DNA from 2 places in the Paenibacillus sp. OAE614 genome. Region 1 is predicted to be linked to the other one. Evidence: riboswitches for the same ligand, from Rfam matches in the RefSeq annotation. Region 1 holds a riboswitch; the other holds the start of a gene.
The links. A riboswitch is a leader RNA that binds a small molecule or an ion and turns the genes downstream of it on or off. The one in region 1 is predicted to bind cyclic di-AMP.

Region 1 (4,012 bases):
ATTTTGCGCCAAATTTTCCGGCGGGCCAAGGAGCTGTACCAGGATGGTTATCCATTTGGCTTTATGGTCGAGCCGCTTCCGCAGCTCTTTGAAGACAAACTGGACGTGCAAGCTTATCTGAAGCTGGACGAGGCGCTGATTCAAACGGCCTTCCTCCAGTGGTCCTATGAGGACGACCGCATACTCAGCGAGCTGTGCACCCGATTTATGCACCGCAAACTGTATAAATATGTAGAAATGGACTCGGTCGATTTGGAAATGATCGATGAAATCCGCCGGGAGTTTGGACAAGCCGGAATGAACCCGGAATATGATCTGGAGATTGATTTTCCGACCGATCTTCCTTACGATGTATTTCGTCCGGGTGACGAGTCGAGCCAGAAACAGATCCTGCTGCTCGACCGCCAGGAGCAGCTGCGGGAAATATCCGAGGTGTCGGATATTGTCCGTTCCATCAGCGGCATTCACCGCGGGAAATATCACTTGTATTATCCGGAAGATAAACTGGAAAAGGCGATAACCGATCTTTCTCCTTCGATTTCCCGCATTTTCAAGCTTTAATGACAAAATACCGTACGAAAAGGAACATGTGGTACCGACAAGAAAGGAGTTCAAATTCATGGAACTGTTCGACACGCATACCCATCTGGATGCGCAACAATTCGACGAGGACCGGGAGCGGGTCATAGACAATGCCGTACAAGCCGGTGTAACACGGATGATCAACGTTGGTTTTAACCGGGAGACGATTCCATCGACGATGAAGCTGGTGGAAACGTATGATTTTATATATGCGGCCATAGGCTGGCATCCGCAGGACGCCGTTTTTATGCAGGAAGGTGATCTGGAGTGGATTGCATCCTTATGCAGTCATCCCAAGGTGGTGGCCATCGGTGAAATTGGTCTGGATTACTACTGGGACACCTCTCCAAAGGACGTGCAGCACCGGGTCCTCCGCCAGCAAATTGGACTGGCCAGAGAGCTGAACATGCCGATTGTTATACATAATCGGGACGCCCACGAGGATATTGTGAAAATATTACGGGAAGAGAAGGCCGGCGAGGTCGGCGGTGTCATGCATTCGTTCTCGGGGAGCTGGGAAACCGCGAAGCTGTGCCTGAATATGGGCTTCCATCTTTCGTTTGGCGGACCTATTACGTTCAAGAATGCCAGAGTCCCCAAAGAAGTCCTGGCTCAGGTTCCGATGGACAGGCTGCTCATCGAAACGGACTCTCCTTATCTCACGCCGCACCCTTTCCGAGGGAAGAGAAACGAGTCGGCAAACGTCCGTCTGGTCGCTGAAGCGGCAGCCCAGATTAAGGGGGTTGACCTGGAGGAAATTGCCCAGATTACCACCCAAAATGGGCTGGAACGATTTGGAATTGTGTGAAATCGGGAGAAAAACAGCCGAAAAAATGAGCATGAGCGAATGATTAAAGAATTTTAACAAACAAAACGCCGAATATTACATTTTTTTAACCACTTTTTCAATTAAACGTGGTTGATTACCGCTTTACAACATGCATCAAAACAGGATATCATCTTTTCAGTGAATCATTGAGCTGTCGTTAAGGTCTTACCTTCGCAGCTTCATGAACCAGTCTCGCTGAGTCTCCCGCATGGGAGAACGGGGGAACCAATACTGGAGCGGGTCATAACAGACCGGAAGCGGTCCCGTGCTCGCAAGCGTATTTGATTTCTTTCTTGGGTCTCTGGGGTGAATTGAACGGCTTTACGCCATGAGCGTAAGGACGCGAATAGGGCGGCTCTCTTTCGCCCGAACCCGACAGCTAACCCCGTAAGCGGATAAAGAGAGGTACCCTCGTGCATGACAATTCCGATATTCAGACATCCGGAAGCCACGAAAGAGTCCTCGTAAGCTCTTTTCTATCGGCTTCTTTTGTTTTGAATAAAGGAGAGGCAGTCATCATACTGTTGTATAACAGGAGGTGACAAATCATGATGGAGAGATTGGTTCATGGTGCAAGAACGCATGCTTTCTGTGGGTTCTTGTAAAAAATTGAGTATAGTCGCGTCAAATACAATCATGCATAACTCTAGACGGCGAGGCTATGAAGGAGGATCGAGAAAGTGGGCGTTTTCCAACCAGAGAAGACCCATGATTCAAAAATCTCCAGCATGTCTTACGCATTGCGATGGAAGCATGAGAATTTGCGCCAGATCTCCACTGCAGCTATCGTTTCAATCGCGGTTACCCTGATGATCTTGCTGCTCGTGTACAGTCAATCGCGAAAACAAGTTTATTTGGTAGTAGACGGTCAAATGAAATCTGTACAGACCAATACATCTTTACTTCAAGAAATGCTGGATGAGCAGGAAATCAGTCTGAAACCCGAGGACCAAATATCGATGCCGCTGAGCGGGGCTATATCCGACGGCGACAAGGTCGTGATCGACCGCGCGAGTCCTGTGAAGGTGACGGCTGATGGTGCAACGAAGCATTTGTATACAACGGCCAAAACGGTCGGCGACGTGCTGAAAGAAACCGGCGTCAAAGTCAAGGAAACAGACATTGTCACTCCGGCTGTCGAAACGGCGGTCTCCACCAACACGGACATCCGGATCGTCCGGATGAACAAACAAGTGGTACAGCGTCATGAATCCCTCCCCTTCCGGGTGGTCAAAACCTCCGACCCCAGCATTTACAAAGGCGAGTCGCGGGTGATTCAGCGGGGATCTCCTGGCGTCATGGTGCAGTACATCGAGAAGAAGTACAAAGACGGCAAGCTGGTGTCCATGAAAATGGTGGGCAAAAAAGTGCAGACGGTGACCAAGGATAAGGTCATTGCCGTCGGCACGAAGAAAAAGCCTGTTCCCGTAGTGACCGAAGTCAAAACAGCCGTTGCCAAAGCTTCTTCTACCCCTGCCAAGGTGAAGAAGGTCAGCAGCAGCAGCAGTAACAACCGGGTCAGCAAGGCCGGCGTTGACTTTTCCTACAAGAAGCTGATCAAAGTCTCCATGACCGCTTATTCGTCTGGCGAGTCCGGAGTCGGCACACGCACCGCCACAGGAACACGCGTCACGGAAGGCCGCACGATTGCGGTTGATCCAAGCGTCATTCCTTTGGGATGGTGGGTTTACATTGAAGGCGTTGGCTTCCGTCGTGCGGAAGACACGGGCGGAGCCATTAAGGGAAATAAAATCGATATATACTACGATTCCGTCCAGCAGGCACGCAACTTTGGCCGTAAATCCGGCCTTAAGGTGTACGTGATCGGTCCGGTCAAACCGGAGCTGAACTAATTTCGTTTTACTTTGCCATTCTAATGTTATAGTATTATGATCATGAAAATGTCATGCTAAAGAAGAGGAGCTTTCCTCTTCTTTTTGTTGTTAATTTACAGCAGTTTGTCTATACCGGGACCACGCAAAGTACCTGAACAGGCATCACGGTTTATGCCCACTTGCAGGGACTTGGCTGTCCGGCGGCATTGACGGGTATAATGTACTCGAAAGGAAGACAGGAAATCATGATTAAAGAAGTCATTGTGGTGGAAGGCCGGGATGATACCGTGGCCGTGAAGCGGGCGGTGGATGCCGATACGATCGAGACGGGCGGCTCCGCCATCAATGCGCGTATACTCCAGCGGATCGCGCTGGCTCAGGAGCGGCGGGGGGTCATTGTGCTGACGGACCCGGACCACGCCGGCGAAAGGATCCGTAAAATCATTTCGGCCAAGGTGCCCGGCTGCAAGCATGCGTTTATCCCGGAGGCCGATGCAACCCGCAAGGGGGATATCGGTGTGGAGAACGCCTCGCCTGCGGCGATCCGCAGAGCCCTGGAGCGGGTTCACACCTCTTATGAGGGGGCGGAAAGCCAGATCGACATGGAGGACCTGATGGAGGCGGGGCTGCTGGTGCACCCGGATGCCGCCGCCCGGCGGATGGCGATGGGCAACCTCCTCGGTATCGGCTACTGCAACGGCAAACAGTTTTATAAGCGACTCGCCATATTTCAAATATCCCGCGAAGAATTCGCGGATGCGCTTGC
Region 2 (4,012 bases), 6.6 Mb from region 1:
AAAAAACATTACGTGAATTGCAAAGTATAATCATCGATCATTATTATTTGTAAGTTAATATTACATGAATATAATGATTTGTCAATGTTAGGGCGACTCAATCACTGTTTTTGTTGTTTAATGTGTTATGTAATATTACATAATTGGTGTTCTGATGCATTTCCCTTTACAATTCGGATGATTTTGTGTATAATAAAAAAGTTCGCTAAATGAACTTTGGATATGCGGTAGTGGTGGAATGGCAGACACGCTATCTTGAGGGGGTAGTGGGCGTACGCCCGTGGAGGTTCGAGTCCTCTCTACCGCATCTATGAACACAGAAAGAAGCTTCCTTGGAGAAATCCAGGGAAGCTTTTTTTTTTGCTTATTGCATTTTCGTATATTTCGGGGTCCCGCAAAGCAAGTGAATTCGGATCGCAGCAAGTAGCGTTATTTTGTGGGGCTGATTTGCCTATTCGCTTTTTCCGGATTCAAGCAGCTTGCGGATGTCGTTTTCGATTTTGTCGGGTGTCGTTTTGGGCGCGTAACGCTTGATGACCCTTCCCTTGGAATCGACCAGGAACTTGGTAAAGTTCCACTTGACCGCTTTTGATCCGAGCACGCCCGGCGCTTCCCGGGTAAGGTATTGAAACAGTGGATGGGCGTTGCTGCCCTTGACGTCGATCTTCTCAAACATCGGGAACGTGACCCCGTAATTCATCTGGCAGAATTCGCCGATCTCCTCGCTGGTACCTGGCTCCTGATTGGCAAACTGGTTGCTCGGAAAACCGAGAATTTGAAAATGATGGTCGCGGAATTCGTCGTACAGCTCCTGCAGCCCGCGAAACTGCGGCGTAAATCCGCATTTGCTGGCCGTGTTCACGATCAGCAGCACGTCACCTTCATATTCCTTTAACGATACCTCTTTGCCGCGCAGCGTGTTCACTTGAAAATCATAGACGCTCACTGCCATCCTCCTCCTTTTGTGCTGCTATGAATCATCATCCAGCCGAAGCATTTACCAAGCGCACAATTTAATTTTAAACGATTGAACTGTAATGTCAATGCGGATATTCCTGCGAGCCGGTGTCCCGGAATGACCTGGTTTCCATAAATGCGCCAAATCGGGAGCATGGAAGAGGTAGAAGTCAAAAAGCCAAAATGTAAGCGCTAATAAGGTCCTGAATGTTCCAAAATTCGCGGTTCATGATTTTTAGACTGCCTTTACAGCTTGGAAGGAGCGGGTGTATGATTCAGAGCGTATTCAATACAGTTTCCATTACTAATCGCTGAGTTTCCGCAAAAAAGCGCGGAAATCGGGGGAACCAAACGCGTGCCATGGAGCAGCGAACCGGTGTGAGAGTCGGGGGTCTGCTGCCAGCCGCAGGGGTGAATCCCGGCTACGGATGCCATGGATATCCGGCCGGGTAGAGCGACTCTCACCGCTCGAATCCGTCAGCTAACCTCGTAAGCGTCGTTTGAGAGAGGAATGATGAAACTTGCGACCCGAATAAACTTTCGGATCACAGGGGGATCAGCTGGCCTCTGTGTTTTTTTTACCCTTTTTTAGCTTACTGGAACAAAAGAGAGCATTCATCACAATCACATACAATTATCAATAACGCTTAATTTCGGCCGGAAACGGCCGGGAGCGGGGGAACCACAGCGGCCGCCTGGAACGGAAGCCGCCGGGGTGAATCTTTCCGGTACGGCAAGTACCGGAAGGTAGGGCGACTCTCACGCCCGAATCCGACAGCTAACCTCGTCAGCGTAACGGGAGAGGCAGCACTTGTCGTGCGCATTTTGAATAAAGGACGATCCTATTCATATTCGTCTACATTCAAGAAGCCGCGGGAAAGGTCCTTCTTTCCCTGCGGCTTCTTTTGCGTATTTGCGGCTGCCGCACAGGAGGAGCCTTTGAAATGGACAACGTCGTCATCGTGACCGCGCCGAACGAGGCGGGACGCAATTTTATCAAGCTGCTGATGTATTGGAAAAGGCCCTTTGCCGTTCTGACCAACAGCGCTCAGGAGGAGCGCCTCTTGAGAAAGATGGGGGTGCAGCGGATCATCCGGCTGAATACGAATCAAGCGGAGTATTGGGTGGTGCCCGAAATGGAGGTCGGCAAAATCTTTCTGTTTGAAAGCAGCCTCAACTTGACCTGCCGCTATTTGCAAATCTGCCGTCCCTGGACGTCGGAACCGGTATATGTCATTACGCAGAGGGGCAGCTCACCCGGCATTTACCGGGGGCTTGGTGCCGATCACATCATTTATACCTTAAACGGCGAAGTCGGATTTTTACTGAAATAAAGATGATTCTAACCATGCAAAGGAGAGACCGGAAACGATGATGGATGTATATATGATACTTGCACTCGCTGCCACCTATGGCGTGTTCTTGTTATTTCTTCATTGGTGCGGCCGAGTGGTGGAAGAAGGGGGCAAAGACCAATGATCGTCGTTGGGGCATTCGCCGTGCTTGTCTTTATCTATTTGGTTTACGCCTTGATCCATCCGGAAAAATTTTGACCGGTATTTTAAATCTGTAAGCCTCAAGGGGCCAAAGCAGAACATGCTCGTAAGAGGGGGAAGCCAACCTTGGATATTTTGCAAATTTGTATCGTGATTTTCGTGCTCCTGCTGCTCGTGAAGCCGGTAGGCACTTACGTATATCATATGTTCTCCAATGAACCGAATCGGACGGACCGGATCTTCAGCGGCGTGGAAAGAGTTCTATACCGGATCATCGGGCTGAAGCAGCGGGGCAGCATGAATTGGAAAAAGTACGCGCTCAGCATGATCGCAACCAATATTTTTCTGGTAGCGATCAGCTATATATTGCTCCGAACGATGGGCGGCCTTCCGGGCAACCCGAGCGGCATCGGCAATATGGAGGCGAGCCTGTCCTTCAACACGGTCATCAGCTTTATGACGAACACGAACCTCCAGCATTACAGCGGAGAGAGCGGCATGTCTTATTTTGGCCAAATGATCGTCATCACGATGATGATGTTTACCTCGGCCGCTTCGGGCCTGGCTATCGCGATTGCTTTTATGCGCGGCATCACCCGCAGGGGTGAGGGACTCGGGAACTTCTTCGAGGATTTTATCAAGGCGCATGTCCGCCTGTTCGTGCCGCTCGCTCTCATCGTGACCCTGGTGCTGGTCGGGCTCAAAGTGCCGCAGACGCTGGAGCCGATGCGGGCCGTGCAAACGCTGGGTGGCGGCGTGCAGCAGATTCCGCTGGGTCCTGTAGCCTCGCTGGAATCGATCAAGCACCTCGGAACGAACGGGGGAGGTTTCTTCGGCGTCAACTCGGCCCATCCGTTCGAGAACCCGAGCCCGCTGACCAACGTGATCGAAATTCTCAGCATGTGGACGATTTCGGCGTCACTGCCTTACACGTTCGGACGGTTCGCCCGGAACAAGAAGCAGGGCTGGATGATTTTCAGCGTCATGATGACGCTGTTCGTAGCGTTCCTGTGCCTGACGTATTTCTCGGAAAAAGCCGGCAACCCGCTGATCAACCAATTGGGAATCAACAGCTCGGCCGGCAGCATGGAAGGCAAGGAGGTGCGCTTTGGTATCGCGCAGTCCGCGTTGTTCACAACCGTCACCACCGCCGCTACGACGGGGTCGGTCAACAACATGCATGATACGCTGACGCCGCTGGGAGGACTTGCGCCCTTGGCCGAAATGATGCTGAACGTCGTGTTCGGCGGCAAGGGGGTCGGCTTCGTCAATATGATCATGTATGCGATCCTCGGCGTATTTATCTGCGGCCTGATGGTTGGCCGGACGCCGGAATTTCTGGGGCGGAAGATCGAAGCCCGGGAGATGAAGCTGATTGCGGTGGCAATTCTGATGCATCCCTTCATTATTCTTGCGCCGACGGCGATTTCGTTTATGACGCACCTGGGAACCGATGCCTTTACCAATCCTTCGTATCACGGCTTGAGCCAGTCGCTCTATGAGTTCACCTCCTCGGCGGCGAATAACGGCTCCGGGTTCGAGGGATTGGCGGACAATAC

Region 2: another riboswitch for cyclic di-AMP. It lies ahead of ABIE48_RS01640 (hypothetical protein); the one in region 1 lies ahead of ABIE48_RS31490 (resuscitation-promoting factor).

The regions. Positions count from the first base shown of each region.
Region 1 is NZ_JBEPOD010000001.1:6,866,306-6,870,317, reverse strand. Features, by position in the region: gene ABIE48_RS31500 (HD domain-containing protein) at 1-561, shown strand, start outside; gene ABIE48_RS31495 (TatD family hydrolase) at 620-1,390, shown strand; cyclic di-AMP (ydaO/yuaA leader) riboswitch at 1,595-1,821, shown strand; gene ABIE48_RS31490 (resuscitation-promoting factor) at 2,092-3,264, shown strand; gene rnmV (ribonuclease M5) at 3,492-4,012, shown strand, end outside.
Region 2 is NZ_JBEPOD010000001.1:307,860-311,871, forward strand. Features, by position in the region: tRNA gene ABIE48_RS01630 (tRNA-Leu) at 225-307, shown strand; gene ABIE48_RS01635 (glutathione peroxidase) at 452-946, opposite strand; cyclic di-AMP (ydaO/yuaA leader) riboswitch at 1,257-1,469, shown strand; cyclic di-AMP (ydaO/yuaA leader) riboswitch at 1,592-1,764, shown strand; gene ABIE48_RS01640 (hypothetical protein) at 1,902-2,291, shown strand; gene kdpF (K(+)-transporting ATPase subunit F) at 2,433-2,510, shown strand; gene kdpA (potassium-transporting ATPase subunit KdpA) at 2,580-4,012, shown strand, end outside.